DNA from 3 places in the Alteromonas sp. KC3 genome. Region 2 is predicted to be linked to each of the others. Evidence: predicted binding sites of a transcription regulator. Region 2 holds the regulator's gene; each other region holds the start of a gene.
The links. The regulator LexA, encoded in region 2, represses DNA repair genes until DNA is damaged. The targets are predictions, from matches to a motif close to TACTGTATNNNNATACAGTA.
Positions count from the first base shown of each region.

Region 1: imuA (translesion DNA synthesis-associated protein ImuA) is a predicted target of LexA. The motif match lies at 7,126-7,145, and genes of this name have one in related genera.
Region 3: recN (DNA repair protein RecN) is a predicted target of LexA. The motif match lies at 4,983-5,002, and genes of this name have one in related genera.

Region 1 is NZ_AP024235.1:40,145-48,469, forward strand. It holds gene JN178_RS00180 (DUF2785 domain-containing protein) at 1-89, opposite strand, end outside; gene JN178_RS00185 (transporter substrate-binding domain-containing protein) at 183-1,010, opposite strand; gene JN178_RS00190 (transporter substrate-binding domain-containing protein) at 991-1,794, opposite strand; gene JN178_RS00195 (error-prone DNA polymerase) at 1,873-4,947, opposite strand; gene JN178_RS00200 (Y-family DNA polymerase) at 4,978-6,420, opposite strand; gene imuA (translesion DNA synthesis-associated protein ImuA) at 6,423-7,112, opposite strand; gene JN178_RS00210 (hypothetical protein) at 7,350-7,859, opposite strand; gene JN178_RS00215 (DUF885 domain-containing protein) at 7,862-8,325, opposite strand, start outside.
Region 2 is NZ_AP024235.1:4,444,867-4,453,191, forward strand. It holds gene ctaD (cytochrome c oxidase subunit I) at 1-572, opposite strand, end outside; gene coxB (cytochrome c oxidase subunit II) at 582-1,745, opposite strand; gene lexA (transcriptional repressor LexA) at 2,330-2,956, opposite strand; gene JN178_RS19645 (hypothetical protein) at 3,069-6,626, opposite strand; gene plsB (glycerol-3-phosphate 1-O-acyltransferase PlsB) at 6,909-8,325, shown strand, end outside.
Region 3 is NZ_AP024235.1:1,566,053-1,574,377, reverse strand. It holds gene JN178_RS07080 (iron-containing alcohol dehydrogenase) at 1-532, opposite strand, end outside; gene JN178_RS07075 (fatty acid cis/trans isomerase) at 713-3,079, shown strand; gene nadK (NAD(+) kinase) at 3,182-4,057, shown strand; gene dps (DNA starvation/stationary phase protection protein Dps) at 4,301-4,807, shown strand; gene recN (DNA repair protein RecN) at 5,043-6,728, shown strand; gene JN178_RS07055 (outer membrane protein assembly factor BamE) at 6,849-7,205, shown strand; gene tmpT (thiopurine S-methyltransferase) at 7,310-7,963, shown strand; gene JN178_RS07045 (hypothetical protein) at 8,087-8,325, shown strand, end outside.

The DNA.
Region 1 (8,325 bases), 160 kb from region 2:
TCGAGAAAATCTTTAGTAATCGGACACGCCGCATATGCCCCTTGAGAAAGGTAAATGCCAGTAGCCATTGCGAGTATTTTAAATTTCATAACGTAGCGCTTTGAAGATTCTTAGTATATCTACACTACGTAATTTAAATGCAGACTACTAGCGCGTATTGGCTCAAAAGGGATTAAATACGTTTATTGTGAGCGCCATATGTCTTCATTATCTATCTTTTGCATCCGCTTGGCTTCTTCAATCACGTCTTGCGTACTGGCAATATGGTATTGCTGCTTTATCTCCTCGATAAGTGTTTTATGTGTACTCAAAAAGGTATTGAACTCTTCGATTAGCGCTGGATGTTTTAAAGATGACAAGCAAAACGCTACAGAATTGTGAGGCAAGGTCAAATCAGCGGTAAAAGGACCTAGTTGCGCAAACCGTTCTTCGTAGCGCTTTGCTACGTTGTATTCAACGTCCATTGCGTCAACAGTATCTGACTGAAGATATCGAAGTCCTTGATACACGTTTTCTACTTCGTTTACATTTACTTGTTTAGTGGCGATCAAATCCGTCCATTTAGCAGGTGTAAAGCCTTGTGGTATAGCGAGGCGTTTAATGTGCGACAGTGGACGATTTATATTCTCTGTTTTAACAAGCGTAACGGCAAAACTATCTATCAACGCATTCGAATAAATTTTTCCCATAACGCTGTCAATATGTTTGTTCCAGCGCTGGTTGTCTGGAAAAACAAAATCAAGATTACCTTTGTTTAGTTCAATTTGAAGTCTATTGACGGGCATAACCACATACTCAAAAGTATGTCCGCTTTCCTTAGCAAATGCTTCTAGGATCGCCCAGCCAACTCCCTTATCGTGTGTAGAGGGGAAATTGTAATAGGGGAGATATGCAATGTCTTGTGTACCTACAACAAAGTTATCTGCATGAGTTGTAGGAGGAGTAATTAAATGAATTACAAGGAGAAATAAGCCAACAGTGAATCGATTGCTATTTCCAAACCTCGTCATGGTTTAACCCTTGTTCCTTTAATAGCTGTTTTGATAATTCAGAGTACGGTGTAATGCCGTATTTGCGTCTTATACTATCAATTAATTCAGGGTTTGAGGCAATAAATGCATTGAGTTCTTGTATGATTGCGCTGTGTGAAAGCGTAGATAGTGAAAATGGAATTTCATTATGTGGCAATGTTAAATCAAGGGTAAAAGCATTTGTCGGATAGGCATTGATGCTGGCGTACTGTGTAACAAAGTACTCTAAGTCTAATGCATCCACACGTCCTTGGTAGAGTAAAGCAAATCCTTGTTTTAAATCTTTTACCCATGTGATTTTAGTTTGTTCATTGTCGATGCGTTGCTGCCAGTTAACAGGTGTAAAGCCCAGCGGCATCGCTAAATGTTTTACCCCATCAATGCCTTTCCCTGCATTGTTAGTAGAAACAATGGTACCTGTTAATGCGTAAGTTAGCGGTAGGGAAAAATATTTCTGCTTAGAAGATGTAATGCTGTTGTACCAGCCTTGATTATCTGGATAAACAAAGTCTACATTTCCTTTTAGGAGCTCCATTTGAAGACGGCGAATAGGCATACTGAGATAGATAAACTCGTGCCCTGAAGCTTCAGAAAAAGCTTCCAATATTGCCCATCCTACGCCTTTATCAATTTCCGAGCTAAAGTCGTAGTGAGGAAAGTAGTCCAAATTTTGAGCGCCAACAATAAATTTATCTGCAAGTGCATTCGTGCCTAGCGTGTAACAAAATAGCAGTGTGATAAATCGCTTCAAGAAATTTGTCAAAATACTCCTCAATGCCCCTACTTATCGTGGCGTCCGTTTATTCTTACAAGGTATGCCAGCTCTGTAACGGTGTAAACACTAATGAAAGTCTCGAGAAGGCAAAGTAATGTTTTCAAGCCAAGGTGTTCTATCAATTAGCTTTCCAGCGATAACGTGAATAACACCTTCTTTAGAGCACTCTATTATACCATTCACTTGAAGTAATTTGGCTTTCAAAAACGTTTGCTGTTGTGCTCGCGCAGTCGCTTGCCACACTACAACATTAATGTTGCCCCTATCATCTTCTAACGTAAGAAAAGTAACGCCAGCTGCGGTTCCTGGCGCCTGTCTGCCGGTTACGGCACCTAATACTTTTACCACCGACTTGTTTTTCTTGTGGGTAAGCGTGTCTGACCAACTGATATCGTGCAGTTTGTGTTTTTGCTTAAGCAGTGCAATAGGGTGATTATTTACAGAAAGCCCTGTAGCGGCGTAGTCCTCTAGCAAATTTTCAGCTTCAGAGGGCGGTGCAGTAAGTGTGCTTGATGCTTCTTGATCATCAAAAAGAGGCAGGCTGGTTTGCGTATCCATCATTCGCCAACGTGTTTGGTAGCGATCGCCTGATAATGTGCGTAGTGCATCAGCACTGGCAAGTGCTTCTAACTCGTTGCGCTTTAGACTAAGTTGTTGAACTTGATTGATACTGCTGTAGCCCTTGGCTGGACGTAACTTTACCAGTTCGTGAGCGGCTTCTTCGCTTAACCCTTTTATAAGGGTTAATCCTAGTTGAAGTTGTTTTTCTAGCCCTTTAATAACCAAAGTGTGTTCAACATCTGACTGGTTTACACAAGGTGCAAATACAGTAATGCCGTGTCGTTTAGCGTCCTGAACAAGTTGTGAGGGCGAGTAAAAGCCCATAGGCCAGCTGTTAAGTAATGCCACGTAAAACTCCACAGGAAAATAGAACTTTAACCAGCATGAGACATAGGCTAATACGGCAAACGAGGCTGAATGAGACTCGGGAAAGCCATACCCTGCAAACCCTTTAATTTGTTCAAACAAGTTATGTGCAAAGGTGCTTTCATAGCCGCGATCTGTCATGCCCTTAATCAGCTTTTCTTTGAACTCAAAAATGCGGCCGTCTTTTTTCCAACTAGCCATGGCACGGCGCAGTTGATCAGCTTCACCCCCACTAAAACCTGCAGCGACCATGGCAAGTTGAATAACTTGCTCTTGAAATATGGGAACGCCCATAGTGCGAGAAAGCACGCCTTCTACCGCTTTAGATGGATAGGTGATCACTTCATTACCGTGACGCCGAATAAGATAAGGATGCACCATATCACCTTGAATAGGTCCCGGACGAACAATGGCGATTTGCACCACCAAGTCATAGTAACGTCGTGGTTTTAAGCGGGGAAGCATAGACATCTGCGCGCGAGATTCAATTTGAAACACACCAACAGTGTCGGCCCTGCAAATCATGTCGAACACTTGTTTGTCATCACCAAGTTTAGTGATAAATGGAATACTCACTTCATGCGGATACTGCTTATTAATAAGCTGAAAAGCACGGCGAATTGCGCTTAGCATACCGAGTGCGAGTACATCGACTTTGAGTAATCCCAAGGTTTCGATATCGTCTTTGTCCCATTGAATAATGGTTCGCGCTTCCATTGCGGCGTTTTCTACCGGTACAAGGTCATATAAAGGCCCGGCACTGATAACAAAGCCTCCCACATGTTGTGATAAATGCCGAGGTGTACCTAATAGCGCTTCGGTTAGCGTGATAAGTTGATGTACTTTGTTGTCTTCTGGGTTTAATCCAAGGTTTGCAAGCTGCGATTTCCACGGGATAACGCTGTCTCTGCGATTTATTTGTTTGATGACAAAGTCTAATTGTGACTCGCTAAACCCTAGTGCTTTACCGACATCTTTGAACGCCGATTTAAAGCGATAGCAAATAACGGTTGCCGCTATTGCGGTACGCTCTCTGCCATACTTTTGGTAAATGTATTGAATAATTTCTTCTCGCCGCTGATGCTCAAAATCGACATCTATGTCGGGCGGTTCGTTGCGCTCTTTGGAAATGAAGCGTTCGAAGAGTACGCTAATTTGTCTTGGATCGACGGCGGTAATTTCTAAGCAATAACACACGACAGAGTTAGCCGCCGAGCCCCTTCCTTGATACAAAATACCTTGGCGCTTGGCAAACTGTACAATGTCATAAATGGTTAGGAAGAAGTATTCGTATTCCTGCTCTGCAATAAGCGTTAACTCCTTTTCTATAATAGCCCGTATGTCGGGCTTGAGCCCCTCGGGGAAGCGCACTTTTATGCCCGCTTCTACTCGCTCTCGCAAATAAGAGGTTGGCGTGTATCCATCAGGAACTAACTCCGCAGGGTATTGGTAACGTAATTCACTTAAACAAAAGGTAAATAAGCTTGCCAAAGCATTGGTATTAGCTATCCATTTTTCTGGATAAAGTTTTTTTATTTTGTGAGTAGTGCGCAGGCTTCGCTCGGCATTGCTCAGTGCCTTGCGACCAATTTTATGCACGCTGGTGTGTGCGTGCGTTGCGTGCAAAACATGTTGTAGCGGTAGTCTGTCTGCATGATGCATAAGTACACCAGTACAAGCGATAACAGGGAACGGATAAGTTGCCTGCAGTGTGTTGTAGTGCGCAAATCTATGGTGATCGTGCCCATCAAGTAAGCGCTGTGCGCCAATATAGGCGTCTATCGCGGAATGCTTTTGTAACCATTTTGCCCAGTGTGTGTCATGGGTGCTGTTACCTCGAGGAAGCCATATAAATTTACAGTGCCTGATAGTACGCAGGTCCCATTCGGCCAGCTGATATTCCCCTTTTTCTGAACGGCGCCTTGCGTTAGTAATAATGCGGCATAGCTCGCTGTAGGCAGCTTTATTGGGGCACAATAGAACAAAAGATAAGGAATCATCAAAAACAAAATAACTCCCCACAATAAGCTTGATAGGCAAACGCTGATGTGTAATTTCATCGTACGCGCGCACTACGCCTGCAACTGAGCATTCGTCAGTGATGGCAATAGCGTCATAGCCTAAAAATGAGGCTGTAGTAACCAGTTCACCCGGTGATGAAGCGCCACATAAAAAGCTGTAGTGGCTTTGACAAAAAAGCTCGCTGTATTTCATCGTTCTACTTCATTGCAATACGCACAAGCACTAACAAAAAAGCCCTTGTGCCCACCATTGACTGGCTTCATCTTTAAAAATGAGCATGCGTATGCCTTGTGTTGTTTGAGCAATAAAGTAATCACGTTTATGAGGCGTGTCGTGCCACCATTCACTGTGTAGTCTAATAGGGCCAAAACACACGTGAGTAGGCTGGGTAAGGGGTTTGGGCTTTTTAAAGGTTAACGTGGGCGCAATGTCACTGCTGTAGGTATTAAGTGGGGCAGAGGCCTCATTGACTGTCATATACTCAAATTGATGACTATCTGCCGCTTTAGGTTGAAAAGTACTGTCTTCTCCAAGCTTGGCATTTAAACGCCCAATTAATTGCTTTTGCGCAACCTCGTTAAAGCGATTACTGAAAAAGTCGCTGTTGTCGGTGTCGATATCTTCAAATTGATCGCACTTAAGCGAAAGCGCCGTTGCGGGCTCTGGCAATATTACATTTTCTATTTTTAATGTGAGTAAGCTAAGCCAACTATTTACCGATGATTGTGGCATGGCGGCGCGAATGTCTATAACGGTAATCGGCGCTTCTCGAAAATGGATATGCACGTGAATACATGCCGTGTATAAATTACGCGCGCGCAAATAATGCGACAAGTGTTCAAGTTGCTGCGTAATAAAAGGCACCAGATGCTGCGTGTTTTCAACATCAAAAGGCAGCAGTATCACATCATCAAAATACGCCTGAGGCCTAAATAGTATGACTTTGGGAAAGGTTTCTCCTCGAAGTGCGGTTAAATAAGTGATGGTGCGATTATCAAAACGTCTGCCGAGTTCGTGTACGGGCATGGCCAGCAACTGATGGACGTGTTTAATGCCAACTCTGGTTAATGACTCGACCACCTTAGGGGCTAACTCAGTCAGTAGCAGTGAGCACGATGACAATGCATTTTTGATATCATCGTGTGCGTCTAAATATGTGTTTACCTGGTGCTTTGCCAGTACTTTGGCTGCTTCTATAGTCCAGGCGGTGGCAAAGTGGTAGGTGGTACCAGATAACGACAATTCCCGAGAAAGTGTCGACCACAGTGCCTTATGCCCCCCGTAATAATGCGTAAGGTTATCTAGCCGTATAGCCAAACCACAATGTTCATCAAGCGCGATATCAGAAGCAAAAGGGTAAAGCCGGTGGGCAAGCTGCGACAGCATAACTCGCTCGTTCTCAGCATCAAAAGGCAGTATATGAATGTGGGGGCATAGGGCTGCGGCTTGTGCAAGCCCATGGTTTACTTCAATGCCCATATTATGCGCAGTCTTATTAACCTGCGTAATACGGTTTGATTTACTGCAATATACCGCAACAGGGTTATCGTTCTCGTTAGGCAGTGTGCCTTTTGCAGGCGTCGCATGGGGCTTTTCGCCATGACCAATAGTCTGCAAGTACGCATCTAACGTCAGTTGATAGCAATGAATATACATCCACAGCATAATTAGCTTACCGAGTGGAGTGCTTGGCCTGTCAGTTTGTTATGTTCCATGGCCCATTTAATAGCGTGATTATCCGGTGTCCAGCGATGATCAATGGCAATACTGTTAACTGGCCAACCATGACGCTGTTTGCGAACATCCACAGACAGTTGCTGTGCACGGTGGTGTAATGCGATATCCAGTGATATAGGGAGTGGCTGAGCGAGGACATTTTTATTTAATGCGGTGTACAGTAAACATAGGGCGTCATTGTGCGTAGCCGCTACTTGTAAACGCCTTGCGGCTTTAGCATCAACAGCATTACTCCACAGCACAACACAGTGACACGCGGTGCTTTTTAAACATTGCTCTGCTGCCCATAGGGAGTCTTGTTCGTTTTGTGTGTTAACTACCAACACCTGCTGAAGATCTAGCCCTAATTCTGCTAACCAAGGTGTTTGTAATACACCCGGTGGGTTAATAAATACCACCATTTTATGCGTACGCTGATGGCATAAAACCTGTTTAAATAATGTGAGCTCTCCTACACCAGTGCATGAGGCAATGCGTATAAGGCCTGTAGATGCAACACCACCATTGAGGGCTTTATCAAGACGAGCATACCCAAGCGAAAATTTAGTTTCGCCTTTATGTTGCTCTCGGGCCCGCCATATATGCGGATGCTTGTTAAGCTCTGATAAAGATTCTAGCATGGCACTCAAAATGAACTGTATTTATATACAGTATTATAGTGCAGCAAATACCCTTTTCAAGAAAAACTCGCAGTACCTGTCGTAGTGCTTTTCTAAGTTATTAAAAAGTATGGAAAACAGAAAAATTAAATGTAAGAGAGTTAAGTATTGTGAGTGCAGTATCGAGATTGAGCTATCGATGGATGCTGCCCGCAAAAATTGCAGACAGCATTTATAAAAACGCTGTAAAGGGGGCGATTACGCTTGTGGTGCGTCGCTTTTTTCTGACTTTGTTGTGCCAGAGATAGCAGAGGTGACGGCGTGACAAAAGGCGATAAAACCATCTGACGTATTCTTTGACCATGCCATACGTACATTGCTTGGCAGGCCCTTAACCACTTCTTTCACATCTTCAAGTGTCAATTCTTCGTAGCTTAATGCCTTGTTTAAAGACTCTTCAAACGACAGGCCCTTTTCACAGCAACCCATAACAATGTTAGAAAAGTTTCTCATGAGCATATGCAGTACATTGTACTGGTTTTGGTCGATAAGACGGCTCTTAAAAGCACTTTCAATACGCAGTACTAAGTTTTTTTCCAACAGATCATTAACCAGCACCAGGTTTCGATAAGCATAGTTAACTTTGTTGTTTGTCTGCTTATTAGAATGGCGCAATAGCGCGAGTTCTTTTTGTTGATTCTGCGCGCGAAGCACAAAGTAAATTAACAGCAGGATGAGTAATCCTATAACACTAAATGCAACGATCATGCTTAGTTAGCCTTTTGTTCTTCTATAAAGGTATTGATGTGCTGTTCTAAAATAAACAAAGGAACAGAACCATTTTCTAGCACTGCACGGTGAAACTTACGCACGTCGAAATTCTCACCAAGTGCCGTTTCTGCTTTCTTGCGAAGTGCTTTAATCTTAATTTCGCCAATCTTGTATGACAGCGCTTGTGCAGGCCATGAGATATAGCGGTCTATTTCCGTATTCACATTGTGCTCTGATAATGCCGTATTTTCCATCATGTAATCAACTGCTTGTTGACGTGTCCAGCCCATCGTATGCATACCTGTATCAACAACCAAACGGCATGCTCGCCACATTTCATAACTTAGGCGGCCGAAGTCATCATAAGGGTCTTCATAAATGCCGGCTTCAATACCCAAAAACTCAGAATACAGTCCCCAGCCTTCACCAAACGCCGAAATATACGTATTGCGGCGTACCATAG
Region 2 (8,325 bases):
AAGATAGTCACAATAACGTTAATTGCCCCCATAATGGATGAGATACCCATAATGTGAACTGAGAATACAAACAGTGCCGTTGAATCACCGCTATATGTAGTTGAGAGTGGTGCGTAGAATGTCCAGCCGAATGCTGGGCCGCCGCCTTCCATAAACAGTGAACTCAAAAGAATAAGAAAGGCCCCTGGTAAAATCCAAAAGCTCCAGTTATTCATACGCGGGAGGGCCATATCTGGCGCCCCTATCATCATAGGTACTAACCAGTTGGCGAGCCCAGTAAAGGCTGGCATTACCGCGCCAAATACCATAATAAGACCGTGTACAGTGGTCATCTGGTTAAAGAAGTTAGGGTCGACAATTTGCAAACCCGGCTGAAAAAGTTCAGCACGAATGACCATTGCCATGGCCCCACCAACCAAAAACATGATAAAGGCGAACCACAAATACAATGTACCGATATCTTTATGGTTGGTGGTAAACAACCATCGAGTAATACCTTTCGGTATATGGTCGTGGTGATCGTCGTGATGCACAGTTGAATCTGGCGAAATGACTTCAGTTGCTTTGCTCATAACTCGCTCCTAGTTACCCGTTGCCACGGCGTTAACGTCTTTCGCCTGTACCATGTCACCCGTGTTGTTACCCCACGCGTTACGTTCATAAGTCACCACTGCAGCAATTTCTTTGAGGCTTAACATTTTGCCGAACGCTTGCATGGCGGTACCTGATTTACCATGAAGCACAATATCGATATGCCCTTCCTGATCTTCTAGCGCCATTTTGCTGCCTTTAAGAGCAGGGAATACGCCCGGCAGACCTTCTCCATTTGGCATATGGCAAGCTGCACACGTGGCTTTATAGACTCGCTCACCTTCTTTCATCAGTTCGTCCATCGACATATTCATCGACAGAAGGCGTTGCTCTTCTTCTTTAGCTTTACGAATAATGTCTTCCTGCTCACTCATCCAAGCAGCATATTCAGCAGGCTCTTTCGCAATAACCACAACAGGCATGTAACCATGATCTTTGCCGCAAAGTTCAGCGCACTGACCGCGATATACCCCGGGTTCGTTAACCTTGGCCCATGCTTCGTTTATAAAGCCGGGATTTGCATCCTTCTTAACTGCGAAATCGGGAACCCACCAAGAATGAATAACGTCGTCAGATGTGATCAGAAAACGAACTTTTTGACCTGTGGGAATGACAAGCGGACGGTCAACTTCAAGAAGATAGTTTTCCGTTTTTTCAAACTTGTTTTCAATTTGCTCGCGCTGCGTAGCCAGCAACGAGTAAAACTCTACATCACTATCCATGTATTTGTAGTGCCACTTCCATTGAGAACCCGTCACCAATACCGTCATATCCGGTTCTGAGACGTCTTCCATTGCAATTAGCGTGTTGGCAGCGGGAACCGCCATAAAAATGAGGATAAGGAACGGAATTACAGTCCACGCGATTTCTACTTTTACGTTTTCGTGGAAATTCGCGGGCTTAGCGCCTCGTGACTTTCTGTGCAGATACATAGAGGCGAACATTACGCCAAACACGACTACTGCAATACCGACGCAAATGAAAAACATTAACATGTGCAGGTCATACACCTGCCCGCTAATGTCAGTTGCTCCGCGCCTGAGGTTAAGAGAAGAAACTTCTTCTGCAGCCTCCTGCGCAAAAAGGAAATGAGAAAAAAGCAAAAGGGGTATACTAGCAAACCCTTTTGCCATGACGGTCATTAGTTGTTTCACTCAGCACCTCCGTAATGGTAGAACCATTAACGCTAAATGTTAGTGCGCGCTGTCCCTACCAAGTGGTTTGCGAACGATTGACCCACAACTACAATTTGTAAAACAAATTTAGAGCCATTGTTATTATTTTGTTAATCTCTGTATAAGAATTGCGCAATAATGACGTGCCGTCTAGTCTTTTCTGCTAAAAATTTAACGAGACGGTTAAATTTTAATCATTTCATGCTAACTAGCTGCACCTTGTTAGTGCAGTGAAGCAGTGTGGCGTAAGAGTACGTCGTGAAGCTTTTAAACGCTCATTTGGAACACATGAGGCGATAAGGAAATCAACATAAGTCTTTAAAAATCAATACATAAGAATGCAAATTTAGATATTTTCAAACGTAGTTTTGTCAAAAGTAACAGGATTAAAAAGCGCTTGCGGCGCGAAAAAATTGGCGTTCTGGTGTGATTACAAAAAAATTAAACTTTTTTGACAGACTGTTCAAAAAACAACCTTCACACATAGAACAGCCTACAAAAGTGAAAGTTAAGGTACAAAAAAAGCGGCTACAAGGCCGCTTTTACGTTAACCTGCCGAAACCTTACATCCAGTCAGCGTTTCGGATAACACCCACCGCTATACCTTCAATAGCAAAAGGTTGTGAAGCCAAATCAACTTTTATAGGTGCAAATTCATCGTTCTCGGCGTGCAGTAATACTTCTCGCCCGCGTTTTTCTAAACGCTTAACCGTGACGTCTTCATCCACCCGGGCAACAACAACTTGACCGTTATGTACATCAGTAGTGCGATGTACAGCCAATAAGTCGCCATCAAGAATACCAATGTCTTTCATACTCATACCGTTTACACGTAGCAGAAAGTCTGCCTGAGGTTGAAATAGCGCAGGATCGACCTTGTAATGCGACTCAACATGCTCTTGCGCTAAAATAGGTTCGCCCGCTGCTACGCGCCCAATAAGCGGTAGCCCTTCTTCCTCTGGTGTTTCGTCTTCCAGTGGAATATTCAATTTAATGCCACGAGAAGTACCTGGCAAAATTTCAATAACACCTTTACGCGCTAAGGCCTTCAAATGTTCTTCTGCCGCATTAGCAGAACGGAAACCAAGCTGTCGTGCAATCTCTGCACGCGTAGGTGGCATTCCCGTTTCTTGCATGGTCGTTTTAATAAGTTCTAAAACTTCGGTTTGTCGAGCTGTGAGTGGGCGCATAAAAGACCTGTCTGTTCATACAGTTCCTGTAAGTATATACACCTAAATTTAAATAACAAGCACTTGCCGCGTCTTTTGCCAAAAGCATTATTCTGCGACAAGTGTATTGCCTTTATTTCACCAGAAGAGCCATGTTTGGGTTACCTATTTGCAGCTCTACTTTGTTGGCATTATTTTTTCGAATACGCAAACCATCTACATTATCAATACTTATTGAGGGACTACGCCAAATAACGTTCCCTTTGCTATCAAGCTCAGCAACTTGATAATTAATATTGTCATAGTACCCGTATGAAGAATCATATTCGTTAGTCGGATAAATGCCGAGTATCGATTGATTAGATGAAGTCGTAGGGATTACCGCAATATTTTGCGGGTAAAAAGTCAGCGAAATGGTATCTTTAAGCACCAATGCGTCGTTTGTCACATCGTAGATATTTATCACATTATGAGTTGTGTCTAGACATGCAAACTCAAAGGCATCATCGCTATCAGAATTGATACGAAGCAATTGACTACAAACAGTTTGAAGTTCATTCAAACCAATGAACTCACCCTCTTGCATCTTGTATAGCTTCAGTGACTCATAGCCACTCACAGCGAAGAACTGCTCGCCGTTATTCGTTAATTCCGCAACAGCAACAATAGAGAAGTCACTGATGATCGAATCAACGAGTATCTGGTTCTCGATGTCGTAAGCTTTTAGCCGGTCATTTTCAATTACAACAGCATCAATAAAGCCATCTTCATTGACATCAACGGCTTCAATCAGCGAGATTTGACTGTTATGATTTTGGCTTAGTGTCCACTGAGTTGAATTATCTGACAGCTGAATTACGTTGAATGATGAGTTGTAATCTAAAGCGCCGGTTAATAATTCACCCACACCATCGTTGTTATAATCAGTCACAACTGGTCGGCTATAATCGTAAGCGTCGTCGCCGAGCTCTTCACTTACTGTGATGTTATCTTCTTTATCTACTGACAGAATTTGGATGGACGTGTCGTAATTATTTGTATTACTTACAAAAACAGCTCTTTCATCGTTATCACCAAATGGTGCCCAACCAGCAGCAAAATAATGGGATGAATGTGCCTCAGTTTTAATATCTGACAACACGTAATCGCCACTAGCCTCTTGCTGTGCAACTAAGATTTGATAGTCTCCGACCCAGATAATTTCATCACTGTTATCGTTACTCAGATCGCCAATTAGAAGTGATATGCCGCTATATGTATTGTGATTAATGCTCCATTGTTCTGATATTTGACTCCCTTCTAGTGTGAGTGCTTTGATCTCTCCCCATTGGCACTCAGAAATAACGACCATTCCCTCATTAGTCGCGTCATCTTTGGTATAAGACATATCGCAGATATCGTTATGCGTCGCTGTTGCCAAACTACTTTTCGAAACGGCAGAATAGATCGAGATATTTTCGTAATAGTCGGCACCGATGATTTCATCGATGCCATCATTATTCATGTCACCAACAACTACGTATGCGTCGCCGAATCCACTGCCAAGTAGCCATTGATTAGCGCCGCTTTCAATGTCAAATACGTATCCGTTGTTAGTCACCATCTCGATAGACGCATCGTCGTCTACATTACCAAAAGATAGGGTGGATACACCGTCTATATCATACTGCTGTAACTTCTCTCCTGTTGTTACATCGTGAATAGAGATAGAGGTCATATCGTATGAGCGATTACCGTGTAGGTATGCGATTTCACCAACACCGTCGCTATCAATATCGAAGAGCCATCCAGAGCCAATGTTACCCTCTATTACAAACACAGCTTCTGCATTATTGTTGCGATCTTTTATAACCGACAGGCCTTGTTCAGTGAGAATATATATTTCGTCATTGCCGTCGCCGTCTACGTCTTGTGTATAAACGCCTTTAATTTCCCCCCTTGTTGGAAGCTTGTAAGGGTATACATAGGTATTTTCTAGCGTATTACCTTTTAATGAGAAAGCTCCCACGTTGCGGTGACTAACCGTTATGAGCTCATTCACACCATCGACTGAGGCAAGTGCGAAACCTTGATTGAAAACCGGCGTTATTGAGGTAGTGCGTGCAAACGCTGGGGCCTTATCTGCATATGAAGTTATCTCTACGGTTTGAAGGCTCTCCACACCATCTAAACTAGCAAAACTAAAAACATAAGTTTGTTCATTAAACAATTGCTCTTCTGGCACCTGCCAAGTAAGTAAACCTTCGTCACTAAGGGTTACTCCAGTGGGCGCAGAGACAAGCTGACCTGCAGCATCACCGCTAATTCGGTCTGGGTCAGTCATACTCACAGTGAACTCAACGTAACCACCTGCCACTACAGAGTCTGGCATATTAGAGACGGTAAGTGTCATTGGAGAATCGCTGATGGTAATGAATACCGGCTGTGATTCGACAATATTACTACCGTCAGACACCACCATGGTTACTTTCAATTCATCGCCGAACACAGCATTGTATGCGGGTAGGGTAGTACCGTTGACGCCATCTACTACATTATTATTGATATACCAACGATAGGATATCGATAGATCAGAGTCTGGCGTATCGGGATCGTAATAATATCCTTGCTCGACGATTATATCGTCAGAAGTATAAACGGGTTCATAGGCATAATAATAGGGTTCACTTACAACGGGCGGCGCAGAAATAGTTTCGATGTCTGATAGAACAATATTAGCGGTATTGCTGCTTGCGAAGGTTTCGATATTGCTGAAGAACACGCCAACATCATATGTGTCATCTCCATCAGTATCTTCACCGTAGCGAACCGCGCCTTGCATAATATCAATGCCAGCCGTTTTATCGCCTTTAACAACAAGGGAACCTTGATAAGCATAAGGCAGCCCGCCTTCCTCTGAGATGTAAGAAAAATCAAGCTTACCTTTTGAGCCGATATGCATTGTACCGTCATATTCAGTGGTATAACGGTCATCCTTTATGCCGTCGTATGCTGTTCCAATTATTTTATAAGTTTCGCCGCTAAATGTAGCGGTCAGATACTGCGTGTATGTCTCACTATAGTTCCCGTTAAATTCATGATAATTTAACGCGAATTTAATTAGCCCCTTTAGTGTTGCGCGCTGGCTACCTTGCCCTACCGAAAGACTGGTGAAGTAAGATGTTGCCTCAAAATTATTGTCGTCTAGTTGAGTAATAGCTACAGAAATCTGACCATCATGATACTTATTTAGATAATAATGAATACATTGATCATAATCGATGACTATTGTCCCGGTCCCGTCGTCCAGATCGAGTTTTCCAGAATAAGTAATAGAGCCGCTATCTGAACATTGAGTGACGCCATCAATATTTCCATTATCATCGGCAAAGTCGTAAACCTCAAATACGTCAAGATAAGGTGAGCTAGCGAGATCTTCACCAAAAAGCGCGATATACACATTTTGAACAGCGTCAATATCTGCCGTGGCAACGTTTGATTTTCCCGTGTAACTACTATTAGCGTAGCTCTTTGCAGCAGTGTCTAGTTGCGCAATAGAATAGTCTAATGGATTTGATAAAATCTCTAATGAAGTAGGCTCTGGAGGTGGTGCAGGTGTTGGGTTAGGCGATGAGCTAGAGCCACCTCCACCACATGCAGTTAGAGCTACAATTGAAAAAAGGCCAGCAAAACCCAAGCGCGAAGTGTTCATACATCGTCCCTGATTTAGTAGACATGGAGGCTATTCATTAGCCAACAGCTCACAACACGCCTACTTTGTGTTAACTACAATAAAATATTACGTTCTTATAACTTATCTTTGTTTATCTGGCAATGCTTTAGTCAGCCGGCGAGCAAGCCCTCAACACTTTTGAACTTACTTCGCGGTAAGGAGTCAGTAAAGCAAGAAAAACGATAGTATTGGCATACCGCGAGATAAATCGCCAAATGTGTTACACTTTCCCCGTTTTTATTTCATAGGATTACATACTTCATGTCGTGGATGCGAAAAGCCCTTTTGTCGGTGTTTCATTATCCTGTTAAGTTACTGGTTAAAGCGCATAGTATTCCAGTAAACGTTGAAACCGAATTAGGAATAGATAAGAACAAGCCAATTGTCTATCTACTTCCCACTAACTCAGTGACCGACCAGTTGGCACTTAGAATGTCGACTGAAGCACTGGGTTTGCCAAGCCCAACAGAGACGTTGGCACTTGCAGGGCGAGAGTATTCGTCCACATTATTTTTACGTAAAACTCAGCCTATCTTTCGCTCTTCAGCAAAAGAAACTGACATTGAAGAAGTCTTCACTGAATTATTCCACCTGCACCGCGATCATGAAAACCTAGATTTGCAGGTGGTGCCAGTATTTGTAACTTGGGGAAGAGCGCCAGGCAAAGGCAACCCAGGGCTTAGCGACTTAATTGCCGATAGAGCAGCACCTAGTTGGTTACGTAAATTATTTATCGTACTGTTTTTGGGTCGCGACAATTTTATTAACTATTCAAAAGCCGTATCGGCTCGCGCGATGTCAAACCAGCATGGTAGCGATCAGAGCATTGCCCATAAACTGGTTCGCGTAGCAAGTACTCACTTCCAGCGAAAGCGTCAAAGTATGACAGGCCCAACATTACTTGAACGCCAAGAACTCAATAATAGTGTATTGGGCTCTGATGCGGTGCGACGCGCCATTGCCGAAGAGTCTCGCAGCAAGAAAGTTACCCACGAGAAAGCCAAAGAGACTGCGCAATCTTACATAACCGAAATTGCCGCAGACTATCGGGAAGGTTTAATAAGGTTTGGCGATCGCCTACTTACACGTATTTGGAATAAGATCTACAACGGAATAAGCGTAGGTCATGCCGATAGGATTCGTGAACTCGCCGCCAATGGCCACGAAATTATTTATGTTCCGTGCCACCGCAGTCATATGGACTACTTATTGCTGACCTACGTGATTTATCACGAAGGCATGGTTACTCCTCATATTGCCGCTGGCATAAACCTCAACTTTTGGCCTGTTGGCAAAATGTTTAGGCGTGGTGGCGCGTTTTTCTTGCGTCGCAGTTTTGCTGGTAACAAGCTTTATACGGCCGTATTTAGAGAATACCTTGAGTTGTTATTTAACAAAGGCTACTCAGTGAAATATTACCCAGAGGGTGGTAGAAGCCGCACCGGAAGACTTATTCCTCCGAAAACGGGTATGTTGGCCATGACAATTCAGGCAATGCTAAAAGGCGTTAATCGCCCTGTAAGTATCGTGCCTGTGTACATTGGTTATGAAAACGTAATGGAAGTAAAAAGCTACCTCAACGAGTTGAAGGGCTCTAAGAAGAAAAAAGAGTCTAACTTGCAGGTATTCTCTGCCATTAAGAAGCTGAAAAACTATGGTCATGGCTATGTGAATTTTG
Region 3 (8,325 bases), 1.7 Mb from region 2:
AGGAATAATCCACCAAGGCTGCTGTTGGCATAAAGCCGCGCCCTACGCATAACATTTTTTCACTGGTCTCATCATCAGTAATTATGGTAAAGCGGGTGACTTCAGAGCCGGTACCAGCTGTGGTAGGCACGGCAATAATCGGTAACCCAGCATCATCAGTAACCTTGGGAAACTTGTAATCGCGCATTTGTCCGCCGAATTTACCCAATATAGCAATGGCTTTAGCACTATCAATGGGGCTGCCACCACCAAGCGCGACAATACAATCGTAATCCCCCTCGCGCACAATATCCACGCCTGCGCGAATAGAAGAAACCGTAGGCTCAGGCACCGTGTCTGAAAAAATATCCATGTGAATATCGCGCTCCGCCAGATAAGCGGCCATTTTGGCAGCGTACCCCAATTCAACCATGACGTGATCAGTAACCAGTAATGGTTTGCTGCACTGTAGGCTAGTAAGTGTATCTACGATACGCTCACTGGCGCCCTTCCCTATGTGCATAAACCTTGGCAAGATAATTTGGTATGACATGATTGCTCCTTGTGCCTATTAGGTCATTTAGTGTAGCCCATACAAACCGTAATAATGCATACGCTAATACAAATCGAAAACCGACTGGCTACCGTAACAAGTACAATAACAACAATTTATTTACGCTATCACTAAAAGATAGTGATAGTGTGAAGTAAGATTTAAGTAAGGATACGTTTGATGAGTAATTTGGTAAAAACCGTAGTTGTACTCGCGGTACTGGCAGTGGCGGTTTTGATTTGGCAATGGATTAAGCCCGATGCCCAACTGCTCAGCCCGGCGCAAAATACGTCATTTTCACAGCCACTTCCCGAACACTTCTTTACCCAACAAGTAAACCCTGTACTTACCAAACGCTGTGTGGTTTGCCATGCATGTTATGACGCGCCCTGTCAGCTAAAAATGACCTCGCCGGAAGGCGTGTCACGGGGGGCTAATAAGGAAAAAGTATACGAAGGCACACGGCTAACTGCGGCAACGCCCAATCGACTCTTTTTAGACGCGCACACTATCGATGAGTGGCGTGAGCGCGACTTTTTTGATGTTTTACCAACAAATGATGATACTTCCGCCCCCACACAAACGTCGGTACTAGCGCAAATGTTGTTACTTAAGCGCCAGCATCCACAACCCACTTCAACGCATTTGGGCGAAGGATTTGATATTAGTCTCAATCGTGCTCAACAATGCCCTACTATAGATGAAATGGACAACTATATTGCCAAGCAACCTATGGGCGGTATGCCTTACGCATTACCTGGGTTAAGTGATAAGGAACATACAACCTTATTACAGTGGTTGCATCATGGCGCGCCAATACCGAAACAACCAAACCTAAACGAGGCGCAGCGCAAATCTGTGGCTGAATTTGAACAATGGATAAATGCAGAGGGCAACAAAGCGCAACTTTCTGCTCGTTATATTTATGAACATTTGTTTACTTCACATCTTTACTTTGAAAATGCTTCAGATAACCAATCAAGCGAAACACCACAGTTTTTTAATTTGGTGCGTTCGCGGACACCGCCAGGCAGTGCTATTGACGTAATTGCAACAAGACGCCCATTTGATGAACCTGGCGTTGAACGTGTGTATTACCGTTTACAAGGCGTGTACTCCACTATCGTTAGTAAAACGCATCAACCCTACGCCATAAACGATGACCTAATGGAGAAATGGAACACGTGGTTTGTAGATGCCGACTTTGATGTGCCTTCGCTTCCTTCGTATAAGCCAGAGGTAGCAGCGAACCCGCTTACCGCTTTTACTGATTTACCCGTTAAAAGCCGCTACCGCTTTATGCTTGAGCGCGCTCAAAATACCATTATGGGTTACATCAAAGGGCCAGTATGCCGAGGACAAGTCGCATTAAACGTAATCAATGACCGATTTTGGGTGTTTTTTGTCGAGCCAGATGTTGCTGCCGCCGATGACGTCAATGCGTTTTACTCTTCGCAACAACACAACCTGCATCTACCGGCAGAAAAAGACAGCACTGCATTGGCGGTCAATTGGGTAAAATACGCAGAGCGCCAAGGCGATTACATGCGCGCCCGAAACAAATTTCTTAGCAATACATTTAAGCAAGGTGAGCACTTAAATATCGACAGTATTTGGGCAGGCGATGGTGATAACACGAATGCGACGCTTACGGTATTTAGGCATTTTGACAATGCTACGGTTGTAAAAGGCATGGTTGGGGCAACTCCTAAGACTGCATGGGTGATTGGCTACGCACTTCTTGAGCGAATTCACTATTTGCTGGTAGCGGGCTTTGATGTTTACGGCAACTACGGCCATCAATTAATGACACGGCTTTATATGGATTTTCTTCGTATGGAAGGCGAGTCAAATTTCTTGAACTTACTCCCCCCAGATACTCGTAAGACGCTGTTGGCCAAGTGGTATCAAAATTCGAGCAAAGAGCTTACAGACTACCTCGAAGGTGACATTAATAGCTTTGACCAAGAAAGCGGTATTACTTACTCTTCATCAACACCGCAAAAAGAACTCTACACTATGCTCGCAGAGCATTTAGCACACGTACAGCCGCAACCAGAGCGCTTAGCACCTGCCGTGTTGAACCAACAACAACGCAATATTCTTTCATCAATTAACGACTTGTCAGCCAAGCAGGCCACGATATTGCCTGAAACCACTATTTTGATGATAAGAGACGACGAAAAACCGGATAATATTGACGTGTATACTATTTTGCGAAACAGCGCCCACTTTAACGTCAATAGTTTGTTTGAAGAAGAGGAAAACCGAGATGTAGCAAACGACTCTTTAACGTTAGTGCATGGTTTTTTGGGAAGCTATCCAGATGCATTTTGGCAACTGAATGCCTCTGAGGTTGAGCAAACACTCACACTACTACGTCAAATGGAAAGCGAGGAAGACTACGAAGCATTGCTAGATAAAGTGGGCATGCGTCGCACTAATCCAAATTTCTGGGCATTTAGCGATACACTTTTGCAGTGGTCAGAACGCCACTACCCCATAGAGGGTGGCTTGTTAGATTACAACCGCTTAGAAGATCGTTAAACAGGTTACTTTAGGTGACCCAATAACACTTTAACGCTTTCCTTTTGCAAAATACCTGTGCTAATGTCCAACTCATTGGAAATGAAAGGACATTAGCGTTCCATGCCCTATCAAACCGTTGCTTTAATTGGAAAACCTCAACACGCTGCTACTCACGATAGCTTGAATATTCTTGCTGACTATTTACTGGCCAAAGGCTGTGAATTGCTAGTTGAAGAAAGTATTGCTGAAGAGTTAGAAACCGATAATTTTCGAAGCTGCAATCTTGTTACCATCGGCAAAGAAGCTGATTTAGCGGTCGTTGTTGGCGGTGATGGCAGTATGCTTGGCGCAGCGCGTGTATTAGCGCGATTTGATATTCACGTTGTGGGGGTAAATCGCGGTAACCTTGGTTTTTTAACAGATATTCATCCTGATGAAATCACACAGCAACTCGAATTACTATTTACCGGCGAGTGCGTGGTCGAGGAGCGTTTTTTACTTGAGGTAGAGGTCTACCGTCACGAAAAGCTCAAAAGCAATAATTCGGCAGTAAACGAAGTCGTCCTTCACCATGGCAAAGTAGCGCACATGATGGAGTTTGAGATATACATTGATGACCAGTTTGTGTTCAGCCAGCGAAGCGATGGACTTATCGTTGCCACGCCTACCGGGTCGACTGCCTATTCCCTGTCTGCCGGGGGGCCTATCATTATGCCCAAACTAGACGCATTAACATTAGTCCCCATGTTTCCTCACACGCTAAGTAGCCGCCCTATTGTGGTGGATGCCGATAGCCAAGTGTCGATGAAAGTCTCTAAGGTTAACAGCGATTCACTTCAGGTAAGCTGCGATAGCCATATCGTTTTACCCGTACTACCCGGTGATGAAATTCGAATAAACAAAAGCGCTGACAAGCTACATTTGGTCCATCCAAAAGGCTACAGCTATTTTAACGTATTACGTAAAAAGTTAGGTTGGGGCAGTAAGCTTTACTAAGCATGCCTCGTTACCTGATTACCTCGTTCAATAATTCCTGCACTTATTACACGTGTGTGTAGGTTTTTCTTAATGTTAGCCATATGAAAAATAAAGATTTTTTAATAATTTCATTTTTTCTCATATAAATCTAGCGCTTACCATTTCTCCTGAATTCGGCATGGCCGTTGCACCACTCTTATTACGTTTTTCAAGATGCTCTAGAAAGCATCGATTTTTTGCACTAGATAATCAGGAGATATCATGAGCACGACCAATATCAAATTTACGGCACCTGGAATGGATAACGACGCCGCTGCAAAAACCATTGAGGTATTGGAGAAGCGTTTAGTGGCCTTACTCGACCTACAACTAACACTAAAACATATTCACTGGAATGTCGTTGGTCCAAACTTTATTGGCGTACACGAGATGTTAGACCCTCAGGTTGACGCCGTGCGTGACATGACAGATACCATTGCAGAGCGTATCGCAACTCTAGGTGGCGTACCTAAAGGAACGCCTAAGGCCATTGTTGAAGGTCGAACTTGGGACGACTATAACATTGGTAAAGGCTTAGTAATGGATCACCTTAAAGCTCTCGATGCGGTTTATGCTGGCGTCAATGGCGACCATCGCAGTGCGATTGAAACACTCGGTGACCTCGATGCTGTATCAGAAGATATGATCACAGGCCAATTAGCTGACCTTGAGCAATTTCAGTGGTTCGTGCGCGCGCACATTGAATCTGGCAGCGGCGAGCTGCAGTAATTATTACCATAAATTGTAATAAAGAGAGGCTTTGCCTCTCTTTTTTCTACGATTGATGTACAGTGATTTGAGTCAACATACTCACATCACCATGAGAAAAATAAACACTTTATAATCAAAAAGTTAGCCCTTTACTAACGTCTTCATACATACTCTTCTCTTTACACAGAAAAAATACTGTATATATTTACAAGTACTGTATAAATCATCATGTTCAACTTTTTCGAGTGTGGTTATGTTAGCGCATCTTTCTATTTCAAATTTTGCAGTTGTTAAACAATTATCGGTTCAGTTAGAAAATGGACTTACCGCTATTACTGGTGAAACAGGTGCGGGTAAGTCTATTGCAATTGATGCACTGAGCCTGTGTTTAGGCGAGCGTGCTGATGCCAATGCGGTAAGAAAAGGTACGGCAAAAGCAGAGATCATTGCGCACTTTTCACTAGATGATAATGTAAAAGCGAAAGCATTTTTAGATGAACATGAACTCACGTCTGATGAAGACGAAAACGCATGCTTTATTCGACGTGTAATTTCAAAAGAAGGGCGTTCCAAAGCCTTTATCAATGGCGTGCCTGCTTCGCTACAACAACTGAAGGGATTGGGACAGTACTTGTTAGCCATTCACGGACAAAATACTCACCTGCAGCTACTAAAAGAAGATCACCAGCGCCATTTAATTGATAGCTATGCTAGGCACCCTACTCTACTTGAAGCCGTAAAACATGCTTATAATTTATGGCGTGATAAACAGAAAACACTGAGTGACTTACAGGCCCAAGCGCAGCAACGTGAGGATCGCCTGCAACTACTCACCTACCAAGTTCAAGAGCTTGACGAATTCGCAATAGAAGACGGTGAGTTTGAAGAATTAGAAGTAGAGCATAAACGCCTAAGTAATGGACAGAGCTTGCTGGAGCAAGCACAAACGAGTGTTTACAACTTGTATGAAAGTGATGAAGGCAACGCGCTATCGGTGATTCAAAACAGCATTGAGCGTTTGGGCGAACTCGAAGCACATGATGCAACGTTAACCCCTATTATCGCGATGCTAAACGATGCTGCCATTCAAGTAGAAGAAGCAGCGGGTGAACTTCGCAGTTATTGTGACCAATTAGAGATTGATCCACTGCGTTTACAACACGTTGAAGCCCGTTATGCAAAAGCGATGGAACTTGCCAGAAAGCATTCAGTAATGCCTGAAGACTTATATAGACACCACCAAGAGTTAGCGGGCGAATTCCGTTTACTTGGTGAACAAGAGTCACTGCTTGGCACGTTAGAGTCTGAGGTAGAAGATGCAAGAAAAGCATATTTAAGTACGACTAAACATCTATCAGAAAGTCGAATTGCTGCCGCAGCTAAGCTATCTAGTGACATTGAAGATCAAATACAGCAAATGAACATGCCCCACGCCAGGGTATGCATAGACGTTAATTATGATGAACTTAGAAAGCCAGTCAGCACTGGATTAGATACCGTTGAATTTAGGGTGTCGACAAACCCAGGCCAAGACGCTGATAAGCTTGAGAAAGTGGTGTCAGGTGGAGAGTTATCTCGTATCGGCTTAGCTATCCAGGTAATTGCTAGCGATAATGATGCCACTCCAACTATGATATTCGATGAAGTAGATACGGGTATTAGTGGGCCGACGGCATCAATTGTCGGTGGCCTACTGCGCAAATTAGGTAAGCAATCTCAAGTTATGTGTGTTACTCATTTACCTCAAGTTGCAGCGCAGGCGCATAATCAGCTTTTTGTCACCAAACTCACCGATGGGGAAAGTACTGAAACACAAATGCTTGCACTTACCAAACAAGACAGAATTGATGAGTTAGCACGCTTACTAGCAGGTGATAAAATAACCAAATCTGCACTTGCTAATGCAAAAGAACTGCTTAAAAGCGCTGCATCGAACTAAAATGCAGTTGATTGGTCATAGTTGTCAATGTAGCATGCTTTCGCGCTTGCAATAAAACAGCCTGTTTTTAACTTTATTAAGGACAGGCACGAACAAAGGCAATACTGGACACAATAACGCATGAAGTTGCAACACCTATTAGTAATTCTTAGCATCACTCTTACCACAACCGCTTGCTCTAACTGGATTTATCGAATTGACGTACCTCAGGGTAACTTCCTTGACCAAAGGGATGTAGAGAAACTACGCGTTGGCATGACAAAAGAACAGGTTATTTACGTTTTAGGCAACCCGGTTGTTCAAGACTCGTTTGACGACGATACATGGTATTACGTTTACGATATGAAGCGCGGCATGAAAAAGCGCGGCGAAGATTTTCAAAAACAGATGATCATCAACTTTGTTGATAACAAAGTCACTACGGTAGAAGGTGATTTTGAACTGTCTGAAGACTTTAATACCCCACTCGATAACTAAGAAAAATCTCAAAGGTAGCGGATTGTTTTTGCTACCTTTTTCTTTTTCTCTCACTTTAAAAGACTTTATATTCTGCATTAAAACCTACTTTCTAAGAGGCACATATGGAACATAGTTTTTGGCACAGCAAATGGCAAAAAAATGAAATTGGATTTCACGAGCCCAAAGGCAATGCGCTACTCGTTAAATATGCAGAAAAGTTACTAGAGCCGGACACTTCAAAAATACCGCGAATATTTGTACCGTTATGTGGCAAAACTAGGGATATCAGTTGGCTGTTGTCTCAAGGTGCTGAGGTAGTCGGCGCCGAATTGAGTGAATTAGCGATTGAACAGCTTTTTGAAGAACTGGGTGTGTCACCGAATATCACTGCTACACCCAAGGGTAAGATTTATTCGAAAGATACCCTAACTGTATTCGTTGGTGACATTTTTAAACTCAATTCACAAGACATCGGCGATGTATCTGCCATATACGATAGAGCTGCCCTAGTAGCCCTTCCTGATACCCTAAGAACGCAATATGCCTCTCATTTAGCCCAAATCACAAATAATGCCACGCAACTAATTATCTCGTTTGAATATGATCAAAGTATAATGGCAGGCCCACCGTTTAGTGTTAATGAACGTATGGTCGATACACTTTATGCTGATAAATACCATGTTACTCGCTTAGAGCGCTCTGAATTAATTGGAGGCCTAAAAGGCAAAGTCGACGCAGACAATTTGGTTTTTCACTTAGTTGCGAAACAGAAATAAAGTACACGTCAAAATAAACAGCCTTTATGCAGTTGACTGCTAATTTGCAAAGCGACTATTTTGAAGCTTGGTTAGTGAATTGAACACAATCAGTGGTGAAGGGAATTACATGGAAGGAATTGGATGGAAACTAAAACTCGGACAATAGTAACTACCCTCGCCTCTCATGGTGAAAATGGTTGTGGGTTGATTTCACTCTCGCTTGAAACTGGCATTAGCCAAGACTATCTTCGAGCATTCTTAAAGCAGCACAAGCAATACTGCGCTTCTATCGACAACTATAAATTCAAGATTAACAGGCAAGCTGAAAACTCAGAATCGTTAGATGACATCATAAAGTCAATTGAACAAACGCGAACTGA